One region of the Micromonospora sp. WMMD734 genome, then DNA from elsewhere that is predicted to be linked to it. Evidence: riboswitches for the same ligand, from Rfam matches in the RefSeq annotation. Region 1 holds a riboswitch; each other region holds the start of a gene.
What was found. A riboswitch is a leader RNA that binds a small molecule or an ion and turns the genes downstream of it on or off. The one in region 1 is predicted to bind cyclic di-AMP.
Positions count from the first base shown of each region.

Region 2: another riboswitch for cyclic di-AMP. It lies ahead of ACN267_RS22100 (coiled-coil domain-containing protein); the one in region 1 lies ahead of ACN267_RS24385 (NlpC/P60 family protein).
Region 3: another riboswitch for cyclic di-AMP. It lies ahead of ACN267_RS00800 (coiled-coil domain-containing protein); the one in region 1 lies ahead of ACN267_RS24385 (NlpC/P60 family protein).

Region 1 is NZ_JBMHMK010000001.1:5,630,089-5,637,828, reverse strand. Features, by position in the region: gene ACN267_RS24390 (C40 family peptidase) at 1-941, shown strand, start outside; cyclic di-AMP (ydaO/yuaA leader) riboswitch at 1,097-1,233, shown strand; gene ACN267_RS24385 (NlpC/P60 family protein) at 1,246-2,286, shown strand; gene dcd (dCTP deaminase) at 2,336-2,914, opposite strand; gene ACN267_RS24375 (pyridoxamine 5'-phosphate oxidase family protein) at 3,061-3,615, shown strand; gene ACN267_RS24370 (zinc metalloprotease) at 3,688-4,722, opposite strand; tRNA gene ACN267_RS24365 (tRNA-Gly) at 4,956-5,029, shown strand; gene ACN267_RS24360 (e9imm peptide) at 5,515-5,778, shown strand; gene ACN267_RS24355 (hypothetical protein) at 5,837-6,205, opposite strand; gene ACN267_RS24350 (hypothetical protein) at 6,189-6,710, opposite strand; gene ACN267_RS24345 (LLM class flavin-dependent oxidoreductase) at 6,867-7,740, shown strand, end outside.
Region 2 is NZ_JBMHMK010000001.1:5,162,101-5,169,840, reverse strand. Features, by position in the region: gene ACN267_RS22115 (lipocalin family protein) at 1-474, shown strand, start outside; gene ACN267_RS22110 (helix-turn-helix transcriptional regulator) at 578-904, opposite strand; gene ACN267_RS22105 (carbonic anhydrase) at 1,161-1,835, shown strand; gene ACN267_RS22100 (coiled-coil domain-containing protein) at 1,967-2,992, opposite strand; cyclic di-AMP (ydaO/yuaA leader) riboswitch at 2,996-3,127, opposite strand; gene ACN267_RS22095 (YibE/F family protein) at 3,294-4,637, opposite strand; gene ACN267_RS22090 (heavy metal translocating P-type ATPase) at 4,799-6,919, shown strand; gene ACN267_RS22085 (hypothetical protein) at 6,964-7,509, shown strand; gene ACN267_RS22080 (DUF305 domain-containing protein) at 7,579-7,740, shown strand, end outside.
Region 3 is NZ_JBMHMK010000001.1:165,751-173,490, reverse strand. Features, by position in the region: gene ACN267_RS00830 (DUF3145 domain-containing protein) at 1-257, opposite strand, end outside; gene ACN267_RS00825 (hypothetical protein) at 630-959, shown strand; gene ACN267_RS00820 (carbonic anhydrase) at 1,035-1,703, opposite strand; gene ACN267_RS00815 (alpha/beta fold hydrolase) at 1,849-2,829, shown strand; gene ACN267_RS00810 (HelD family protein) at 3,014-5,131, shown strand; gene ACN267_RS00805 (cation diffusion facilitator family transporter) at 5,239-6,153, shown strand; cyclic di-AMP (ydaO/yuaA leader) riboswitch at 6,320-6,451, shown strand; gene ACN267_RS00800 (coiled-coil domain-containing protein) at 6,456-7,514, shown strand; gene ACN267_RS00795 (SRPBCC family protein) at 7,635-7,740, opposite strand, start outside.

The sequences.
Region 1 (7,740 bases):
GGATCGCCCGCCGCCTGCTCACCCTGGTCGCGGCGGTCGCCGTCGGTGCCGGGATGTTCGCCGTGCCGGCCCACGCCGCGCCGTCGCCCGAGGAGATCGAGGCGGCCCTCGACAAGCAGTGGGAGCAGATCGAACCGACCATCGAGAGCCACCACAAAGTCCAGGAGCAGCTGAAGGTCAACCGCAAGAAGGCGGCCGACCTCCAGAAGAAGATCGAGCCGCTGGCGCTGCAGAGCGAACTCGCCCTGGGCCGGGTCGGCGACCTCGCCTCCCGCTACTACAAGTCTGGCCCCTCGCAGGAGCTGAGCGCGCTGCTCACCACCACCAAGCCGGGCACCCTCGCCACGCAGCTGACCATCCTGGACCGGCTCGCCGCCGAGCAGCGCCGGGAGGTCGAGGCCGTGCTCGTGGTCCGCCGCAAGTACGACGCCGAGAAGCAGAAGCTCGACACGCTGATCGCCGCCGAGGTGAAGCAGGAGAAGGAACTCGCGGCCAAGAAGAAGCAGATCAATGCCGAGATCAAGCGGCTGCAGGCGGCGATGCCGAAGACCACGGTGAAGGTGAACGGCTGCCCCACGATCAACGGTGTGGTCAGCTCCGCCGCCCGGACCGCGATCGCGACCGCCTGCGCGCAGGTCGGTGACCCGTACGTCTGGGGCGCCACCGGGCCGAACTCGTTCGACTGCTCCGGGCTCACCCAGTTCGCGTACAAGGCGGCAGGTATCTCGCTGACCCACTTCACCGGTGCGCAGTGGAACGAGGGCAAGGCCATCCCGCGCTCCGAGGCCCGCCCCGGCGATCTGGTCTTCTTCTTCAGCGACCTGCACCACGTCGGGCTCTACCTGGGCAACGACATGATGGTGCACGCGCCCCGGACCGGTAAGCCGGTCCAGGTGACCAGCATCAACTACATGCCGGTGGCCGGCTTCCGCCGCCCCTGACCAGCGCAGACGTCAACCCCCGGCCCGATGGGCCGGGGGTTGCGTGTTTTCCGGTCACCGAGTGTGCCGGCCCGGCGGGTTGCGGATCGATAACGACCATCTCTACTCTGGTCAATCGTCGGTCGGCACCAGGTCCGCCCCGCCCGGGGTGGCGTCGGCCGGCACCGCCGAGTCGCCTCCGGGCGAGCCGGGGACCCAGGTACGCCGGGGTGAATCCGCGACCGCCGCGGTAGGGCGCTCCCTTCCCGCCCGAACCCGTCAGCTAACCCGGTAGGCGGTCGAGGAAGAAGGAGCCCGGAGCCCGGTGGCACACCATGCCCCGCGGCCGCCGTCGCACCGGACGACCCAGGTCGCCCGGAACACGACGGTGCCGCGCCCACGCTGGTCCCGCTTCACCACCACCCTCGCCACCCTGGCCGCCGCAGCGGTCGTACTGACCGGTGGCCCTACGGCGGCGCACGCCGACCCCTCGGTCGCCGAGATCGAACGGCAGATCGACCAGGACTGGAACAAGCTCGAACCGCTCATCGAACAGCACAACGCCACCCGCATCGACCTCGCCGCCAAGCGCCGGCAGGCCGACGCGCTCGGCAAGCGCATCGCCCCCCTGCAACGCCGTGTCGACCAGGCGATGAACCAGGTCAGCGGCCTCGCCGTGCAGGCGTACAAGGGCGAGAACATGTCCACCGTCAACGCCCTGCTCGGCAGCCGCAACCCGAGCCAGGTGGTCGAACAGCTGGGGCTGCTGGACCGGTTCGCCAGCCGCCAGCAGCGCGAGGTGCGGGCCGTCGCCGAACTGCGCGACGAACTCGCCGCGACCAAGGCGCCGCTGGACGAGATGGTCGCCCAGCTCACCCGTACCGAAGCGCAGCTCGCGGCCCGCAAGAAGCAGATCAACACCGAGATCGACAGGTTGCAGAAGTTGCGGCTCAAGGTCTACGGCAACGGCGGCGGCGGGCCGCTGCGCCCGGCGCCGTGCCCCGCAGGCTACCCAGGTGGTCCGGCCGGTACGGCGGTCAAGTTCGCCTGCGCCCAGATCGGCAAGTTGTACGTGTGGGGCGCGGCCGGACCGAACAACTACGACTGTTCCGGGCTGACCATGGCGGCCTGGGCGAAGGCCGGGGTGTCGTTGCCGCACAACGCCCGGCAGCAGCGCCAGGTCACCGACCGGGTGAGCCGGGCCGACCTGCGCCCCGGCGACCTGGTCTTCTACTACTCCGACCTGCACCACGTCGGAATGTACGTCGGGGACGGCTGGGTCGTGCACGCCTCCCAGGCGGGCAAACCGATCACGATGAAGCGGGTCGACGACGGGCCGGTCAACAGCTACGGCCGACCCGGCTGAGCCACCGTGTCGGGGCCCCGGACCCGGGGCCCCGACACGGCACGCCGCGTCAGCCGATGGTCCAGGTGCGCCAGTTCTGCCAGGAACGGCTGGGGGTCGGCCCCCGCTGGCCCTGGTAGCGCGACCCGTACACCGCGGAGCCGTAGGGGTGCTCGGCCGGCGAGGAGAGCCGGAAGATGCAGAGCTGGCCGATCTTCATGCCCGGCCAGAGGGTGATCGGTAGGTTGGCCACGTTCGACAGCTCCAGCGTGACGTGGCCGGAGAAGCCCGGGTCGATGAAACCGGCGGTCGAGTGGGTGAGCAGCCCCAGCCGGCCCAGGCTCGACTTGCCCTCCAACCGGCCGGCGAGCTGGTCGCCGAGGGAGATGACCTCAAGCGTGGAGGCGAGCACGAACTCGCCCGGATGCAGCACGAACGGCTCGCCCGCCGGCACCTCGACCATCGACGTCAGGTCGTCCTGCTGCACCGACGGGTCGATGTGGGTGTAGAGGTGGTTGTTGAACACCCGGAACAGCTTGTCGAGGCGCACGTCGATGCTGGACGGCTGCACCAGACTCGGCTCGAACGGCTCCAGCGCCAGCGCGCCCGCCTTGATCTCGGAGACGAGGTCCCGGTCGGAGAGCAGCATCGGGACACCATATCCAGCGCCTCGGCCGGACCCGCCCACCGGGCCGCCCCACCGGCCGGCGTCGTCGCCGGCTCCGAGGCGTACGTCGGGCCGTTCGACCTGCGTGTCGGACTGATTTTCGAACGCCTGTTCGATAGGATGACGACATGGCATCCTGGTCCGCATTCGCCGCCGACGAGCCCCGACTCGCCGACGGGATCCGCCTTCTCCTCCAGCAGTACGGGTCGGGTTTCGGCTACCTGGCCACCGTCCGCGCCGACGGCGGTCCCCGGGTGCACCCGGTCTGCCCGCTGGTCACCGACGGCGGGCTGTTCTGCTTCGTCGTCGACTCGCCCAAGCGGCGTGACCTCGAACGCGACGGCCGCTACGCGCTCCACTCGTTTCCGCCTGAGGACAGCGACGACGAGGCGTACGTCGCCGGTCGCGCCGAGCCGGTGACCGACCCGGCCCGGGTGGCGCTGGTGGCCGAGATCGGCCGGGCCGCGCCCCAGGTCGACTGGCGGCTCTTCGAATTCAGCGTCGACGTCGCCATGCTCACCCGCCGTGAGCACGGTGGCCCGTTCAGCGGTGACGCCGGGCGTCCCGCCGTGCAGGTCTGGCTCGACCCGGTGCCCGGTCGGCACGGTGTCGCCGGCCTGCCCGACCAGCGCCCGTCCCGGCGCGGTCGGCACGGGTTCGACACCCGTCGCACCGCCGCCTGACCCCGGAAACGACGGTGCCGGCCCCGTCCCCAGGGGACGGAGCCGGCACCTGACGCTGTGCGGCGCCGCCGGTCAGGCCGACGCGCGGTACGCGGTCCAGGCGTTCACCATGCGGCTCGCCTGCCCAGCGGTGAACTGGTACATGCACGAGTCGTAGGTGTAGTCCATGAAGTTGGTGATCGGGTCCTTGCCGGTCGCGGTGCAGGTGTCCCGGCCGGTCGGGCACTGGTAGGCCGGCTCGCGCTCGGCCGGGGTGTCCGAGACGCCGTCGCCCGAGCCCGAGCAGCCACCCTGGAAGGTGTGGTAGAGGTTCAGCCAGTGGCCGACCTCGTGGGTGCCGGTGTCGCCCAGGTTGTAGTTGGTGGCGGTGCCGTTCGGCAGCGATTCGCCGAGCACCACGACGCCGTCCATGACGTCCAGGGTGCGCTTGGGGAAGGTGGCCCAGCCGAGCAGGTCGTCGCTCAGCTCACCCAGGTACATGTTGAGGGTGTTCTTGCCGCCGGTGCGCAGCGAGGTCTTCATCGCCCGCTCGGCCGAGGAACCCTGCACGATCGGGTACCACGACGCGTTGGTGACCCGGTTGATCTTCTGGAGCTGGAAGGTGAAACCCGTGGCGGCCCCACCGGTCGCACCGCTGTACGCCTGGTTGAGCACGCTGATCTGCGAGTTGATCATCGAGTCGGGGATGTTGCCCCCGGCCCGGGTGCTGTCCCGCTGGATGACGTGCACGACGACCGGGATGCTGATCGGGGCCAGCGCCACCGTCGTGCCCTCGGTCGAGCCGCTGCGGTAGCTGGACTTCGACTGTAGGGCGCTGTTGCGCAGGGCGGCGGCGAACTCCGCCTCCCGCTCCTGGACCTGCTTGGCGGTCAGCTCGTTGGGGTCGTGCCGCTTGTGGGCAGCCTTGCTGCCGCCACGGACGCGGGCGTCGGAGTGGACGTCCGCGTGGGCGTCGGCCGGCTCCGCGCAGGAAGTGTTGTCGGGGGCTGCGGAGTACGCGGAAGCCGCAGGTACGACGCCCACCGCAGCGGTGCTCAACAGCAGCGCGAAGGTCGTCGACGCGACACCGGCGGCACGCCGGGTCAGCAGGTTGGGACGCAGTCCCATGGGCCCACCTCTTTCTGGCGGCGCGGCAGGGGGTATGTCGCGCCGAGGTCGTGAACGTGGGGGTGACGTTACAACTGATCGACACGTTTGAGAACGTCCCCAAGCTGCTTCTGTGAAACATCTGACCGTTTTGTTTCAGCAGGTGGTGGCTGGTTGCCTACGCAAGGTGATCGGTGGCGTGCGGGGTGCCCGGGTGCGCGGGCGCGGTCACCTCAGGTACAGTGGTCCCGCTTGCGGGTGTAGTTCAATGGCAGAACATCAGCTTCCCAAGCTGACAGTGCGGGTTCGATTCCCGTCACCCGCTCCACCGCGAAGGCCCTGACCAGGATGCGAATCCGAGTCAGGGCCTTCGGTGTCTCATCCGGACCGTGATGGCGCGCGGGCTCGCCTCTGGTGCCCGCGACGGCGAGGGTGGCGCGCCGGGCCCACCCCGTCCGAACCACCGCTCGCCGCCCCACTGCCCGCCGGTCACCGGGATCCCGGCGGCCTGACGCCCCACGGGTGAGCATGGCGGGGACATATGCCCGTGCGCGCCCTTTAGACCTGATGACGTGAACGATTCACACCGATGACCGCAGCGGTGTCGGACGTCAGCACAGCGCGCCGTCCGTCGCCTGCTGCCTATCCCGCCGTCCGTCGCCTGCTGCCTGATTCGTTGACGACATCAGCTCGAAAGGACGCGCCAGGACTACCCTGCCCAGGATGACCCGGGCGACAGGCCGAGGTGGAAACGTCGGCACTTTTGCGTCGAGGCTCATGCGGGTGCCGTCCTCCTGCACCGAGGAGGTTGCCGTGCCGGCGAAGCTGACCCGGGACGAGGCCGTGGCCCTCGTCGATCGGATCATGCGGCTCGACTACGCCGACGACGTCGAACTGCACGACTGGCTGGAGAGGCTCGGCCGTGATCTGGCCTGTCCGGACGTCTCCGATCTGATCTTCACCACCGTCCCCGAGTTGACGGCCACTGAGGTCGTCGACCGCGCGTCGGCGCGCCGGCCGGTCGAGATGCCGGCCACCCCGTGGCCGGAGCCCGACGACCGGCTCCGACGTCGCTGACCCACGGGAGCGCGGAGGTACGCCCAGTGCCCACCGCTGCGCATATGCGGTCCCTGTGCTAGAGCCCGCCTTCGAGTTCGCGAATCACCCGTTCGATCGATTCGTTCACCCGCGACGTCTCGACGTGAACCAGATCGTAGAGCCGTTCGAGTTCAGAATCCAGCTCATGAGATTCGGGCGAGTCGCTCCCGGTTGAATACTCTGCGACGATACTTCCATTCTCGTCCATGATCCGGATGTTGTGTCGACGACCGTTGAAGGAGAGGGTCAGGGAGGAGGAGGGGGTGGAAGTTCGGAACGCCTTGGAGCCGAACGGGTTCATGCGTGGGGTGGGTTTCCATTCGATGGACCCGCGGTCGGTTCTTGTGTTCAGCAGTCTAACCAAGTGGAGCAGGCGGCCAATCGTAAAATCACCTTGCATCGTCAACGCCTCCAGCTTGGATGCCCTGCACGGTCGCAATTGCGCCCAGCTCGTTCGTTACCTTGGCTATCGCGTCCCGCACGTCCTTTGTCGCCGCGGCCAAGTTCAGGTCACCACCTGACCCACTCAGCTCAATCTGGGCCTGGGACGCGGCCGACACGGAATCCTGGATGTCGACCAGCAGCTCACGTCTTGCCAATTTGCCAACCTGTAGGAGGCCGCGTACCTGGCCCGCCTGCCAGCGCCAGGATTGAAGCGAGGAGGCGACGACGGGCTCCGAGCCGCTTCTGATCGCGCGGTCCAGTTCCTCTTCGACTCGCTGCAACTGAGGGATCAGGCCCAAAAGACTGCTTCTTCCGATGGCCTTTTGCGAATTTCGGGCGGCGCTTTCGGCGGCTTCCGCAGCCTTGCGCGTCTTCTTTACCTGATTGTAGGTGACCCCGAAGCCGATGATCGCGATTGGCACTGCCGATATGTCGGCAACGTGACCTATAAGGTCAAGCACGTTCACGGCAGCACCATCCTTTCGGTGTGGCCCACCCTACTGTGGGCGCAGATGCGGCACAGCACTCCGTACTGGCAGATGATCGACAATCGGCGGCGCGGCGCGAATGAGGTGCCACCCTCGGCCCTCTCGGAGGCGGGCCTGTTGCCTACGCTGGCGATCATGCGGATTGGCATCGTGATCCTTCCCGACCAGCGCTGGCCACAGGCGCGTCGGCGCTGGCAGCAGGTGGACGCGTGGGGCTTCGACCACGCCTGGACGTACGACCACCTGGGGTGGCGGGATCTGGTCGACGGTCCCTGGTTCGATTCGATGTCGACGCTGACCGCCGCCGCGATGGTGACCGAACGGGTCCGGCTGGGCACCCTGGTCGCCTCGCCCAACTTCCGGCATCCGGCCGCGTTCGCCCGACAGGTCACCACCCTCGACGACATCTCCGGCGGGCGGCTGCTGCTGGGCCTCGGCGTCGGCGGCATCGGCTTCGACTCGGCGGTGCTCGGCGGGGAGACGCTGCCGCCCCGGCCGAGGGTGGACCGGTTCGGCGAGTTCACCGAGCTGCTGGACCTGATCCTGCGGGAGGACGGCACCACCTGGCGGGGCGACTGGTTCAGCGCGGTGGACGCCCGGAACAACCCCGGCTGCGTGCAGCAGCCCCGGGTGCCGTTCGTGATGGCCGCCAACGGGCCCCGGTCGATGCGGCTGGCCGCCCGGTTCGGTCAGGGCTGGGTCACCACCGGCACCGGTGAGGAGGAGCTGACGGCCTGGTGGGACGGGGTGGCGACGCTCTGCGCCTGGATGGACCGTACCCTCGACGAGGTCGGCCGGGATCCGGCCAGCCTGCCCCGCTACCTCTCGCTGGACTCGGCGCCGGTCTTCTCGCTGCGCAGCGCCGACTTCTTCGCCGAGCAGGTGGCGCGGGCGGCGGCGCTCGGCTTCACCGACGTGATCACTCACTGGCCCCGGGCCGACAGTTGGTACGCCGGCGACGAGGCGGTGCTGGTCGACGTCGCGACCCGGCTGCTGCCGGAGCTGCGTA
Region 2 (7,740 bases), 470 kb from region 1:
GACGTCGAGCGCTACGTGGGCGACTGGTACCAGATCGCCGCCATCCCGGCGATCTTCGAGATCCAGTGCTACAAGAACGTGACGGCGCGGTACGACGTCCAGCCCGACGGCACCATCGGGGTCCGCAACAGCTGCCGGACCATCGTGGGAACCACCAGCGCGGTCACCGGGCGGGCCCGCAGCGAGAACCCGCCGGCCGACTCGGCGTTGACCGTGTCCTTCCTCAAGCTCGGCGGTAAGTGGATCTATCTGGGTGGGCCGAACTACGTGGTGATCGGGCTCGACCCCGACTACCGCTGGGCGGTCGTCGGCGACCCGGACCGCAGCAGCGGTTTCGTCCTCTCCCGGGAGCCGGCGCTGACCGGGGCGCAGACGGCGGCGGCGAAGGCGGCGCTCACCGCCAACGGCTACGACCTGTGCGACTTCCGCACCACCCGGCAGGACGGTGGCGGCGGAGCGGGCAGCTTCTGCTGACCCTCCACCGTCGACGGCCCGTCCCCACCGGGGCGGGCCGTCGACGTGTGCCGGTCCGGCGGTGTCCTGGCCGGGGCCGGCCGTCGCCCTCCGGGTCGGCGGCTCAGGACCCGGCGTCGGCCGGATCGGGGCTGAAGAGGGCGAGCAGGGCGCCGACCTGGCGGTCGGCCTCGGCGGGGTGCCGGAAGTGGCCGCTCGGGTTGAGCGTGTACTCGTTGCGCCGGCCGACCCGGGTACGCCGCAGGTAGCCGCCGGCCTCCAGGTCGGCGACGATCGCCTGGGCGGCCCGTTCGGTCACCCCGACCTCGTCGGCGACGTCGCGGAGGCGGGCGGTGGGGTTACGGGCGATGGCGAGCAGCACATGACCATGGTTGGTGAGGAACGTCCAGTTCCGGGTGCTCCCGGTGCCGCCTGTCGCCATGCCGGTCATGGTATGGCCCGTACCTGGGAGACCCGTCGTCGGCCGCCCCGACGGTTGCCCCGGAGCGGCCGGTCGGCCCCCGGTGGGTCGCCCGTCGACCTCGGTGGGTGCCGGGTCCGACACGCCGTCGACACGGCTTCGACCGATGCCTGAAACGTGTATCACGAAATCTTGACGTACCTTTAGCTGCGTGTGACCGTGAGGACACGGCCGTCGTCGCCGCCGGCCGGCGTGACCAGGTGCGATTCCGGACCGAGGTGAGGCAATGGCCCCGATCACTCCGACCCAGGCGCTGGCCGAGTTGCAGGCCGGCAACAGGCGTTTCGTCGCCGGTGTGCCCCACCATCCCAACCAGGATGCCGGCCACCGCACCGCCGTCGCCGACGGCCAGCATCCCTTCGCGGTCATCGTCGGCTGCTCCGACTCCCGGCTCGCCGCCGAGATCATCTTCGACCGGGGTCTCGGTGACCTCTTCGTGGTCCGGACCGCCGGGCACACCGCCGGGCCCGAGGTGCTCGGCAGCGTCGAGTACGCGGTGACGGTGCTCGGCACCCCGCTGGTGGTGGTCCTCGGGCACGACTCCTGTGGTGCCGTGCAGGCGGCCCGGGACGCGGCCCGGACCGGCACCCAGCCCCCGGGACACCTCTACTCGGTGGTCGCCGCCGTCGGGCCGAGCCTGCGTCGCGCGGCCCAGCAGGGGGTGCACGACATCGACGGGATCGTCGACATCCATATCGCGCAGACCGTCGAGGTGCTGCTCGGCAACTCCCCGGTGATCGCCGCCGAGGTGGCCGCCGGCCGGTGCGCGGTGGTCGGGATGTCCTACCGGCTCGCCGCCGGTGAGGTGCGCCAGGTAGCCCCCGAGCTGCCCGCGCCCGCCGCCGCGGTGCCGGCACCGGCCGTGCCGGCCGGTGCCGCGACGGCACCCGTCGCCTCCTGACCCGCACCGGTCACGATGAGGGCCGCCCGGCTCAGCCGGGCGGCCCTCATCGTGCGCCTCGATCAACTCACCGGGCCGGTGCTGCGGTGTCCGGAACGCCGGACACCGCAGCTTCGGCCCAGCTGCACCCGCTACAACAGCGACACGTGGACGTGGTCGGTGTGGTTGGACGGTCCCGAGTACGAACTCCAGCCGTTGGCCGGGAACCAGATCTGCCGGTTCCAGATCACGTAGTAGATGCCCAGCCGGTCCGAGTTGCGGATCAGGAACGCGGCGAGGTTGTTGCCGTACATCCGGGTGTCGTTGTTGTGCCACGGGCTGAACCCGCTCTTCTGCAACGACCAGTCGCACGCCTTGCCCTTGGGGTGCTCCCACGGCCCACCGGGGCGGTAGCAGCCGACGAACCGGTTGAATCCGGCCCGCTTGACCTCCTTGTACATGTGCAGCGTGCGCGGGGTGATGCACCCGGACGTGGTCGGGTCGTTCTCGCTGCACGACTCCCCGCGCCACTCGCCGTTGGCGGTCTGGCCGGGTGCGACGCGGGCCACCGGGGACGTCGCGTCGACCAGGCCGCCGGTGAAGCCCCGACCGCCGACCAGGGCCAGTGCCTTGTCGGCCTCGGTCTTCTTCTTGGCCATCAGGTTGGCCTGCTTCTGCTGCTCACGGACCTCGGCGTCGACGGCGAGCTTGGCCTGCTCGGCCCGGGTCTTGACCTTGTTGACCTCGGCCAGCTTGCCGGCGTTGACCATGTTCAGCTCGTCCAGGGCGGCGGCCCGCCGGACGAAGGCGTCCGGGGCGTCGCTCTCCAGCAGCGCGGCGACCGCGCCGACCCGACCCGTCCGGTACGACTGGGCGGCGATCTCGGTGACCTGCGGAGCCAACGCCGCCAGCTCCTGCTCCGCCTTCTCCACCTCGATGGCGTATTCGAGTTGGCGTTTCTTGGACTTCTCCAGTCGGGTCTTCGCCGCCGAGTACTCCCGGTTCGTCGCCTCGATGACGTCGGTGAGCAGCTTGGGCTCCTCGTCCTCCTCGTGCCCCGAGGGGGTGGGCGCGTTGGGTGCTGCCGCCGCGGGGGCGGCGGCCGGGCCGGCGACCAGCGCCAGAGCGGCGAGCACGGCCACCACCGGAGTCCACCAGTGGCGTAGGGGTGCCGTCACAGTTGTCCCTTCCGTCGACCGCCGACCGGGTTAGCTGACGGGTTCGGGACGGAAGTGGCCCCTACCGCTGGCGCGGATTCACCCCAGGTGCTCGGTTCCCCGGCTCGCCGTACGGCGATTGGGCGGTGGCACCGCTGGCTCCGGTGGGCGCCTTCGGCGGTGACCGGCAGCGAGGTTACCCGAGAGTCGTACCGGGGATCTACGCCTGTAACCCGACCAAATGAGTATTTTCCCGATAGCGAGTGGTAATCAGTGACGTGGCCGACAGCCGCGACCTCGCCTTCGGTCACGCAGCGCAGTGTCACCATGCGGTGTCCGTGCTCCTTTCCGGGTCTGGCCACCGTGCGGGGGCCGGGGTGGACGGTTCGCCGTGCCGGGGCGCGCTCAACGCCTCCCACGCCTCGGCACGGTCGGGGGCGGGACGTGGGGCGGGCGTCGGCCCGGCCGTACCGGCGTCGGCCGGCCCTCGTCCGGCGGTGACCACCAGCGCGGCCAACCCGGTGGTCAGCGGCACCGCCGCCACCAGGCCGAGGGTCGCCACCGCGCTGCGGACGATCTCCTGGGCCAGGAACTCGCTGGTGAGGATCTGGCTTACCGGGCGGCTGTCGGCGGTGAGCAGGAGCAGCAACGGCAGTGACGCGCCCGCGTACGCCAGCACGATCGTGTTGACCGTGGACGCGATGTGCGCCCGCCCGACCCGGGTCGCCGCCCGGTAGAGCTGCAACCGGGACAGCCCCGGATTGGCGTGCGCCAGCTCGGTGACGGTGGCCGACTGGGTGACCGTGACGTCGTCCAGGACACCGAGCGACCCGATGATGATCCCGGCCAGCAGCAGGCCGTGCAGGTCGACGTCGCGTTGGTACATCGACAGCGTGGTGGCCTCCTCGCTGCCGTACCCGGTCAGGTGGGTGGCGGCGGTGGCCAGCGTGCCCAGGACGCCGGTCAGCACCAGACTGCCCAGCGTGCCCAGCACCGCCACCGAGGTCTGCGCGGTGATCCCGTGGGTCAGGTACAGCACCACGAACATGATCAACGCGGCGCCGGTGACCGCGATCGGCAGCGGCGCGCCCCCGGCGGAGATGCCCGGCACCACGAAGGTCAACAGGATGGCGAAGCTGGCCCCGAGCCCGGCCAGGGCGGCCAGCCCGCGCAGCCGGCCGAACGCCACGATCGCCGCCGCGAACAGGGCGACCAGCCAGAGCAGCGGCATGCCCCGCTGGTGCTCGGCGATGTGGTAGCTGCTCACCGACGGATCGGTGGGGTCGGCCAACGCGACGAGCACGACCTCGTCGCCGACGGCCACCGTCGGTGCCCCCGGCCCGGACGGGACGGGCGTCTCGACCTGCTCACCGCTGTCCGGCCCCTGCCCGACGGTGACGGTCACCGTCCCGCACGGCCCGTCGGCCACCCCCGACGGGCCGTCGGGCGTCTGCGGGGCGGGCGGGCACGGCTCGGTCACCACCCGGGTCACCGTGCCGTGGTAGCGGGGCACCTGCTCGCCCTGGTCGATCTTCGAGGTCTTCCCCGGCCAGAGCAGCAGCGTGGCGATCACCGTGACGACGATGAGCGGCACCACCGTCATGACGAGGATCCGTCGCACCCGGGGCGGGGTGGACGGAGCGGGGCGGGTGTGGTCGGCGCCCATGTCTGCGAGTTCTCCCAACGGTCCGGGACGGGATACGTGTCAGCCGACCTGCCGGTTCACCCACGGGCGGCGCGTCATCGTCGGACGATGGTAGCCAGCGTCCCGACCCGCCCGCCCGGTTCACCGTGCCCACGGCCTGCCGAAAGAGGATGGTGGTGGCCATGGACCAGCACCGCGACCGGGCAGCCACCCCGCACCCCGGCCCGACGGCGCGGGGTGGCCACACCGACCCGGTGGGGCCCGCCCCGCACCGGAGCCGGGTCGGGCACGCCGGCCGCACCCCGGACCGGAGCGGAGGCGAACACGTCGGGCACGACCCGGCGACGTTCCGGCGTCGGTTCCTCGTCTGCCTGGCACTGACCCTGCCGGTGGTGGCGACCGACCGGATGGTGCTGGACTGGGCCGGCCACCCGCTGGAGTTCCCCGGCCGTCCCCTGGTCGGGCCGGTGCTCGGCTCGGTGGTCTTCTGGTGGGGCGGCTGGCCGTTCCTGACCGGGGCGCTCCGGGAAGCCCGGGCCCGTACGCCGGGCATGATGCTGCTGGTCGCGATGGCGATCAGCGTCGCGTACACCGCCTCGGTGTCGACCTTCCTCGGTGCCTTCGACCTGGACTTCTGGTGGGAGCTGGCGGCGCTGGTGACCATCATGCTGCTCGGCCACTGGCAGGAGACGAAGGCGATCGGCCAGGCCCGAGGAGCACTCGACGCGCTGGCCGCGCTGCTGCCCGACGACGCCGAACGCGTCGGCGCGGACGACGACGTCGAACGGGTGCCGGTGACCGGGCTGCGTGAGGGCGACGTGGTGCTGGTCCGCCCCGGCGGTCGGGTGCCCGCCGACGGACGCGTCGTGGCCGGCACCGCGGAACTGGACGAGTCGATGGTCACCGGTGAGTCCCGGCCGGTGCCCCGGTCGGCAGGTGACCGGGTGGTGGCCGGCACCGTCGCCACCGACCAGCCCGTGCGGGTGCGGGTCGAGGCGGTCGGCGAGGCGACCACGCTGGCCGGCATCCGCCGCCTGGTCACCCAGGCGCAGCGGTCCGGCGGGCGGGCGCAGGCGCTCGCCGACCGCTTCGCCGGCTGGCTGTTCTACGTCGCCACCGGCACCGCCGTGCTGACCGCGCTGGTCTGGACCGCGCTCGGCGAGCCGGACCAGGCGGTGGTGCGGACCGTCACCGTGCTGGTGATCGCCTGCCCGCACGCCCTGGGCTTGGCGATCCCGCTGGTCGTCGCGCTCTCCACCGGGCTCGCCGCCCGCTCCGGGGTGCTGGTACGCGACCGGCTGGCGCTGGAGCGGATGCGGACCGTCGACGCCGTGCTCTTCGACAAGACCGGCACCCTCACCCGGGGCGAGCACGTGCTGGTCGGGGTGGCCGCCGCCGACGGCACCGACGGGAACGAGGTGCTGCGGCTCGCGGCCGGCGTGGAGGCCGACAGCGAACACCCGCTGGCCCGCGCGATCGTGACCGCCGCCGCCGACCGGGGCGGAGCACGTACGGCCACCGGGTTCCGCGCGTTGCCCGGCCGGGGAGTCCGCGCCGGGATCGACGGTACGGACTACGCCGTCGGCGGTCCGGCGCTGCTGCGCGAGCTGGGCCGGGAACTGCCCGGCGAACTGACGGCGGCGCAGCGGGAGTGGACCGGCCGGGCGGCGGTGGTGCTGTACCTGGTGCGCCTGCCCGACACCGTCGTCGGCCTGCTCGCCCTTGCCGACCAGGTGCGACCGGAGGCGCGGGAGGCGGTCGACGCACTACGTGCCGAGGGTGTCCGGACGATCGCGATGCTCACCGGGGACGCCCGCCCGGTGGCCGAGGCGGTCGCCGCCGACCTGGGCTTCCGACCCGGGGTGGACGAGGTGTTCGCCGAGGTGCTCCCGGCCGACAAGGACCGGCAGGTGGCCGGGTTGCAGCGGCGGGGTCTGCGGGTGGCGGTGGTCGGTGACGGGGTGAACGACGCCCCGGCCCTGGCCAGAGCCGACGTCGGGATCGCCATCGGGGCGGGTGCCGACGTGGCGGTCGAGTCGGCCGGGGTGGTGCTCGCCTCGTCCGACCCGCGCGGGGTGGCCGGTGTGCTGCGGCTGTCCCGGGCGGCGTACCGCACGATGCTCCAGAACCTGGCCTGGGCGGCCGGCTACAACGTGGTGGCGTTGCCGTTGGCCGCCGGGGTACTGGCCGGGGTGGGGATCACGCTCGGCCCGGCGGTCGGCGCGGTCCTGATGTCCGCCTCCACCATCGTGGTGGCGCTCAACGCCCAACTGCTGCGCCGGGTACGCCTCGACGCCCGGTGACCCGTACCGGCCCGCCGGGCGACCGGTACGGCTAGCGTGGAGCCGTGCGGCGGGCAAGTACGGCGACGACGACCGGGCGGTGGCTGCGGCTGCTGCTGCTCGTCGGCACGCTGCTGGGGCTCTCCGCGATGCACACCCTCGGTCACGACGGGCACCTCGGCGGCGTCCACCATCCCACCGGCCACGGCACGTCGACCGACGACCCGCACCGGCCCGCCGCCGGGCACGACACCGACAGGTCGTCCGTCTCCGGGCCGGCGGCGGACCTGATGCACCTGATCCCGGCGGTGTGGGGGGTGCCGGTCGGTCCGGGGTGGGGCGTCGCGGTGCCGGACCCGGCCGTGCGGTCCTGCGGAGACGGGTGCCCGGTGGCGCTGCCCGCCGGCCCGTCAGGCACACCCGTGACGGCGTGGAGCGTCTGCCTGGCGGTGCTCGGGGCGCTCACCGTGCTGGTGCTGGTGTTGCTCTTCGTGGTCCGTACCAGGCCGGCCGGGGTGTCCCGGCCGCCGTCGCGGCCCCGCCAGCCGCGCGCCCCGCCACCGCGCCCGCTCGGGCTGCGGCTCGCCACGGTGTCGGTACTGCGCAGATAGGACACCCGGCGCGGCTTTGCCGTGTCCACCGTCCGTCGCGTACGTGTCCGTCCACCGAAAGGTATGCCCGTGTCCACCCGTACCCTTGCCCGTCGCGTCGCCCTGGCCGGCGTCGCTCTCGCCGCCGCGTCCGCCCTGACCGCCTGCGGCGGCGGCCACTCCACCGCCGGCGGTCACGGCCGCCCGGCCGCCGGGGCCGGCCCTTCCTCGGCCGCCGCGGATCCGGCCGAC
Region 3 (7,740 bases), 5.5 Mb from region 1:
CCGTCCGCGCCGGTGCTGGGTTCCTCGGTCACCTCGAAACGGATCATGGGCCACTGTCTCAGGGCAGCAGCCAGCTCGGCACCCGTCCCCGGCCGACCGGTCCATCCGCACTCGGCCCGGCGGGCGCCGGGATCGACGGGCTGGGCCGTCCAGTGCAGGTTGACCGGCGCGGCGAGGACGCGCGCGATCGCCCACTCGACGTGTGAGCACACGGCGAGCGGGGTCGAGTGGACGTATACGACGCCACGCGTTGGCACGGTGACCTCCCGGAGGGCGAGGTGCGTCTTCCCCTACGACCTCGACACCCGAGTGGCTGTTGTCCACACATGATGACTGCTGTGACGGATGATGCGCCAGGGAATCGGAAAATTCGCCGGCGGGAAATACCCGGACCGGTGACCCGGGTTGTGCACTCCGACGGGCACGGTGAGCTGCCAGGCACCGTGGTCGTGTATATTTCTCTGGGCGGTTCTGTGCCGTCGCACCACTTCGCGGGCCGACGACCACCCGGCCGTTCGACGACCACCGAGCGTCAGACGACTACCGGGGGTCAGACGACCACCGGGCGTCACCCGCTACAGCCCCCGGACGGTCCCCGTCCTCCCGTACGTCTTGCAAGGAGCATCTCCGTGGCGAGCAACACCTCGAAGACCGCGCGCGCGTCAGTCCGGGCCGGCCAGGCTGGCCAGGGTGGCGCCCTCAGCGTGCTGGGCGAGTTCAAGTACCTCATCCCGCTCAACGGCGGCAAGCACGCCTACGTGCGGAACCTGACCAACGGCAAGACCGCGCACCTGCGCACCGACTCCGACGCCTTCGTCGAGGAGATCCGGACGCTGGCCACCGCCGGTCACGCCGCCAAGATCCGCGCCGAGATCAGCAACCTCGCCGCCACCCACCCCGACCACGGGTGGGACAAGACCGAGAAGCGTCTCGTCGAGGCCGGCGTCTTCGAGGGCTGAGCCCTCCCCCGAGCACATCCGCAACCGCCCGTCGGGTCACCCCGGCGGGCGGTTGCATGTCTGCGTCCCGCCGGGTCAGGCCGCGTCGTCGAGCAGGGTGACCTCGCCGGTGTCCAGGTCGTACAGGGCACCGACGACGTCCACCCCACCCGCCGCCACCGGGCCGGCCAGCATGTCGTCGGCGCGCAGCGCCCGCACCGTACGGCGCACGTGCCGGCGTACGGCCAGCGGGTGCACGGCCGGGTCGTGCGGACCCGCCTCGGTCACGGCCGGGGTGATCCGCTCGACCAGGTAGCCCAGGTCACCGCCCGGACGGCGGCCCGTCCGCACGCTGTCCACCGTCGCGGCGACCGCGCCGCACCGTTCGTGCCCCAACACCATCACCAGGGTCACCCCGAGCTGCGCCACCACGTACTCGATCGAGCCCCGCACGGCCCGGTCGAGCACGTGCCCCCCGGTGCGGATGACGCAGATCGACCCGAAGGTCTGGTCGAAGATCGCCTCCAGCGGCACCCGTGAGTCGATGCAGCCGAGCAGCACCGCGTACGGCTGCTGGTCGCCGGAGGCCACGGCCGCGGCGGCGGTCACGTCGTGCCCGTGGACCGGCCGGCCGCTGACGAAGCGCCGGTTGCCGGCGAGCAGCTCGGCCAGCGCCGCCCGGGGGGTGCGGGCGGCCCGGGGCGGTCCGGCGGCGACGGGCGGCGGGCCGGAGGGCCGGGCGGCCCCGGTGGGCGGAGGCGGCATTGCTCCAGCCTGACCGCCGGTCCGACCGTGCGCAGGCCGGTCAGGAATCTTCTCACCGGCACGGTTGGCGTGGTCTGATGTCGGGTAGCCGGTGTTACCGCCGGGTTACGCCGGTGAATGTGTCCCGGGTGCCTGGGAGGTGGCGATGCCGGATCAGCGGGAGTTGCGGCTGCCCGACGGGGTACGCCTGCACGTCGAGGTGACCGGCCCGGCCGAGGCCGAGGCGACGGTGGTCCTGCTGCACGGCTGGACGCTCGACGGCCGGGCCTGGCACCGGCAGCTCACCGACCTGCGTGGCCGCTTCGGCGACCGGGTCCGGGTGGTCACCTACGACGCCCGGGGCCACGGCCGGTCCAGTTGCATGGCGTTGCGGACGGCGACCCTGGCCCAGCTCGGCGACGACCTCGCGGCGGTGCTGGACGAGCTCGCCCCGACCGGGCCGGTGGTGCTGGTCGGGCACTCGATGGGCGGGATGACCGTGATGGAGTACGCCCACCGGCATCCCGCCCACTTCGCCGCCCGTACGGCCGGACTGGTCTTCGTCTCCACCACCGCCGAGGGGCACACCCACACCGTGTACGGGTTGTCGCCACGGATCGCCCGGCTGATCCGGCTCGCCGAGACCACCGGCGCGGGGGTGCTGGCCCGGTGCGGCTCCTGGCGGCCACCCCGTCCGCTGCTGCGCGCCCTGGCCCCGAGCATCAGGTGGATGCTCTTCGGCGACCGCTGCTCCGGTGCCGACATCCGGCTGGTCACCTCGGCGGTGGCCCGCGCCTCGCTGCGCTCGATAGGTGGGTTCCGCGCCTCGATCGGGGCCCAGCACCGGTTGGCGACGCTCGCCGCGTTGGCGCACCTGCCGGCGGCGGCGCTGGTCGGGGACCGGGACCGGCTGACCCCGCCGCCGTGTGCGGAGTCGATCGCGGCGGCGCTGCCGGCCACCGAGCTGACCGTCTGCCCCGGTGCCGGCCACATGCTGATGATGGAGCGCCCGGACGAGGTGAACGCCGCCGTCGCCGGGGTGCTCGACCGGGTGCTGTCCGCCGCCGGGGTGGGTCCACCGCCGGGGCCCCGCCGTCCCGCCGACGCCCCGGGCGCGCGGGCCGCCACCGGCCGGGCGACGCGCTGAGCCGTCCCGCCACGTGGGGCCGCCGTACCGTCCCGGTGCGTCGCCGCCGGGGCGGCCGGTCACGCGGAGGTGGTGGAGGTCGCGGTACGGGTATCGGCCCGCCGCGGCGTCGGCGGCTGCCCGTACCCTCATTCCGCCTGGCGTGCACCCGCGCCCGGCGTCGCCGTCGCACAGGAGCGGTACGTTGACCGACCAGAGCACCCTGGAGCAGGAGATCGCCGCCGAGCAACGGCATCTCGACCGGGTGTACGCCCGGCTCGCCGAACTGCGCCGCTCGGCCGCCCGCGCCGAGCGGGACGGCTACCGGCTGGCCAAGGTCGGCAACTTCGGCGCGCTGGTGGAGCGGGACGCGATGGTCTTCCATGCCGCCCAGCGCCGGCACCTGCTCGACGCCGAACACGAGGGGCTGGTCTTCGGCCGGCTGGACCTGCGCGACCGGCAGGTGCTGCACGTCGGCCGGCTCGGCGTGCGCGACGACGACGCCGAGACGCTGGTGGTCGACTGGCGGGCCCCGGCCGCCGCCGCCTTCTACCGGGCCACCCCGGCGGAGCCGCTGGGGGTGGTGCGACGGCGCACGATCAGCTCGTCGGACGAGAAGGTCACCCGGATCGAGGACGACCTGCTCGACCCGGAGGCCGCCCCGCCGGACATGCCGGTGGTGGGTGACGGGGCGCTGCTGGCGACCCTGTCCCGGGCGACCGGCCGGGGGATGCGGGACATCATCGCGACCATCCAGCGGGAGCAGGACGAGGCGATCCGGTCCCCCGGTTCGGGGGTCACGATCGTCTCCGGCGGGCCGGGCACCGGGAAGACGGCGGTGGCCCTGCACCGGGCGGCGTACCTGCTCTATGCCGACCGCAGCCGGTACGCCGGCGGCGGCATCCTGGTGGTCGGCCCGTCGGCGGTCTTCGTGGAGTACATCGCCTCCGTGCTGCCGTCGCTGGGTGAGGAGACCGCCACCCTGCACTCGCTGGGTTCGTTGTTCCCCGGTCTGTCGGCGACCCGCACGGACGGTCCCGAGGTGGCGGCGGTGAAGGGTTCGCTGCGGATGCGTCGGGTGCTGGAGCGGGCGGCCCGGGACGCGGTGCCGGACGGCCCGCAGGAGCTGCGGCTGCTCTACCGGGGTGCGTTGCTGCGTCTGGAGGGGCGCGAGCTGGACGGCGTCCGGGACCGGGCGCTGCACCGGGGGGCCCGCCGTAACGAGGTCCGTCGGGTCGGCTTCGACGGGGTGCTCGCCGCGTTGTACGCGCAGGCCCGACGGTTGGCCGTCGCCGGTCTGCCCGAGCAGCCGGCCTTCGAGGACGAGATCATCGAGCGGCCGGAGTTCCGGGAGTTCCTCAAGGCGTGGTGGCCCCGGCTGCATCCCCGGCACGTGCTGGGCTGGCTGGCCCGGCCGGAGCGGCTGCACCGGTACGCGGCCGGCGTCCTGTCCCGGGCGGAGGTCGGGTTGCTGGTGGAGGCGTACCGGTCGCTGGACACCGAGGGGCTGACGGTGGCCGACATCGCCCTGCTCGACGAGCTGGACGCGCTGCTGGGTCAGCCGGTCCGCCCGAAGAAGGCCCGCCGGGACCCGTTCCAGCTCGCCGGCGGCGTCCGGGAGCTGAGCACCTTCGGGGAGCGGCAGCGGGCCGCGCGGGCGGCGGCGCGGGAGCGGCCCGAGGACTACCGGGACTACGCGCACGTGGTGGTCGACGAGTCGCAGGACGTCTCGCCGATGCAGTGGCGGATGATCGGCCGGCGCGGCCGGCTCGCCTCCTGGACGGTGGTGGGTGATCCGGCGCAGACCGCCTGGACGGGTGACCAGGCGGAGCTGGACCGGGCCCGGGACCAGGCGCTGGGTCGGCGGCGGCGGCACCGGTTCACGCTCTCCACCAACTACCGCAACTCGGCGGAGATCTTCGCGGTGGCGGCGGCGGAGATTCGCCGGCTCTATCCCGACCTGGAGTTGCCGAGCGCGGTGCGGTCCACCGGGGTGGACCCGGTGGCGTTGCAGGTGCCGGCGGCGGAGCTGGCCCGCGCGACGGCCGACGCGGTGGACGCGCTGCTGGCGGAGGTGGCCGGGACGGTCGGCGTGATCACCCCGGTGCCCCGCCGCGACGAGGTGGCCGGCTGGTTGGGCGACCGGGGCGGGGCGCGGTTGCAGGTGGTGACCAGCCTCCAGGCCAAGGGCATGGAGTACGACGGGGTGGTGCTGGTCTGCCCCGGCGAGATCCGGGCCGATCCGGGCTCCGGGGTACGGACGCTCTACGTGGCGTTGTCCCGGGCGACCCAGCGCCTCACCACCGTCGAACCGACCGGCTGACCGCCCGGAACCCGTCCCACCTGGCCGGACGACCGACCATCACTTGCATACATAGCGATGTGAGCATAGATTGGAGCCGGTCCGCAGCGGCGACGGAAGGTGTGGACGTGGGCGCAGGTCATGACCACAGCGCGACGGTCAGCAACGCCGCGCACCGGCACCGGGGGCGGCTCTGGGCGGCGTTCGGGCTGCTCGCCGTGCTCATGGTGGTCGAGGCGGTAGCCGCCTTCGGCACCGGCTCGCTGGCCCTGCTCTCCGACGCGGGGCACATGTTCACCGACGTGCTCGGCATCGGGATGGCGCTGGCCGCGATCACCGCCACCCGGCGGGCCGCCCGGGACCCGCAGCGCACCTTCGGCCTCTACCGGCTGGAGGTGCTCGCCGCCCTGGCCAACGCCGTCCTGCTCAGCGGGGTCGCGGTCTACGTGCTGATCGAGGCGGTCCGCCGGTTCGGCGAGCCGCCCGAGGTGCTGGCCGGCCCGATGCTGGTGGTGGCGGTGCTCGGCCTGCTCGCCAACATCGTCGCGTTCGGCCTGCTGCGGGAGGGCGCCAAGGAGAGCATCAACCTGCGTGGGGCGTACCTGGAGGTGCTGGGCGACCTGCTCGGCTCGGTCGGCGTGATCGTGGCGGCGCTGCTGATCGCCGGCACCGGTTGGTGGTGGGCCGACCCGCTGGTCGCCGTGGCGATCGGCGTGTTCATCCTGCCCCGCACCTGGCGACTCGGCCGGGCGGCGGTACGCATCCTGGTGCAGGCCGCCCCGGAGCACCTGCCGGTGACCGCCGTGCACGACCGGCTCACCGCCGTGCCCGGCGTCGCCGAGGTGCACGACCTGCACGTCTGGACGCTCACCTCGGGCATGGACGTCGCCTCGGCCCACCTCACCCTGGCCGGCGACGCCGAGGTCGGCACGGTGCTGGCCGCCGCCCGGGGCGCCCTGCGGGAGGACTTCCACATCGAGCACGCCACCCTCCAGATCGAGCCCGGGGCGACCCCGGGGGCGTGCGGACCCGCCCACTGGTGACCCCCACCCCGGGCCGGACGGTCAGCCCCGGCGGGTACTCCCGCACAGAGATCACGGAAATCTGCGCTGTTTGCCCCTTTTGAGGGTATTCACTCTCGTACCCTCAGTCACGAGGTAGGCAGGCGTCACACGCGTACCGGTAGGCTCGGCCCCGGTCTCCGCCAGGCGGAGGCCGCCGCCTAATCGCCCGCCCGGGCGAACCGGGGAACCACGTTCCTGGGGTGCATCCGCGCAAGCGGTAGGGATCTTCCGTCCCGAACCCGTCAGCTAACCCGGTCGGCGGCTGACGGAAGGACATCCGCATGCACGTACGCACCACCACGCGGCTGCTGGCCGCAGTCGTCACGGCGCTGGCCCTGGGCGTGTCGGCCGCGCCCTTCACCCCGGCCGTCGCCGCGCCCACCACCCGGCTCGCCGCCCCGGGCGACGACGACGAGGGCGGCACCCCGGCGCTGCGCGACCAGCTCGACGCGGCCAGCAAGGGCTGGCTGGAGGCCAAGGCCGCCCTGGAGCGCTCCACCAAACGCCAAAAGGAACTCGACGGGCAGCTCAAGACCATCGAGGGGCAACTGGTCACGCAGACCGCCAAGGTCGGCGAGATCGCCGGCGCGGCCTACCGCACCGGCCGGCTCGGACCGATGTCCGCCCTGCTCAACAGCAACACCCCGACCGGCTTCCTGGACCGCGCGGCGGCGCTGGAGACGGTCGCCACCCGGGAGGACCAGGAACTGCGCACGATGATCGAGACCCGGGACCAGGCCACCCGGACCCGGGCCGCGGTCACCCGGGAGATCACCGAACAGCGCAAGCAGGTCGCCACCATGGGCAAACGCAAGGAACAGGCCGAGCGGGCGTTGGCGGTGGCCGCCGCCGACAAGCCGGCCCCCACCTCCCGCGACTCCGGCAGCTCGGACGGCACGTCCACCAGCAACGCCAAGGGGGCGCCCCGCAACTCCGACGGCTCCTGGCCGTCCGAGTCGTGCAGCGTCAACGACCCGACGCCGGCCAACGGCTGCATCACCCCGCGTACGCTCAACGCCCTCAACCAGGCCAAGGCGGCCGGTTTCACCAGGTACGTCTCCTGCTACCGGCCCAGCGGCTCCGGGGAACACCCCAAGGGCCGGGCGTGCGACTTCGCCGCCCAGAAGGGTGGCTTCGGCGGGGTGGCCAGTGGCGGCGACCGGACGTACGGCAACAACCTCGCCGCGTACTTCATCCGCAACGCCGACCGGCTCGGTGTGCTCTACGTGATCTGGTTCAAGCGGATCTGGCTGCCGAGCAGCGGGTGGAAGGCGTACAGCGGGGGCAACGGGGACCCGTCCAGCGACCACACCAACCACGTGCACCTGTCGATGATCTGAGCCGACCCGGTGGCCCGTCCGACCCGGGCGGGCCACCGGACCACGGCCGGCCGCAACGGTAGGTCAGGTCGGGTGCCGCCACGCCGCGACCGGGTCGGGCAGCCCGGGTGCCGGCGGTGGTCAGCCCACCGGAGGCGGGTCGCCGGCCCGGGAGTCCAGAACGGCACCGAGGCGGCTGGCCAGCCCCAGGTGGGCGGCGCGGGCCTGCCGGAAGGCGTAGCCGAAC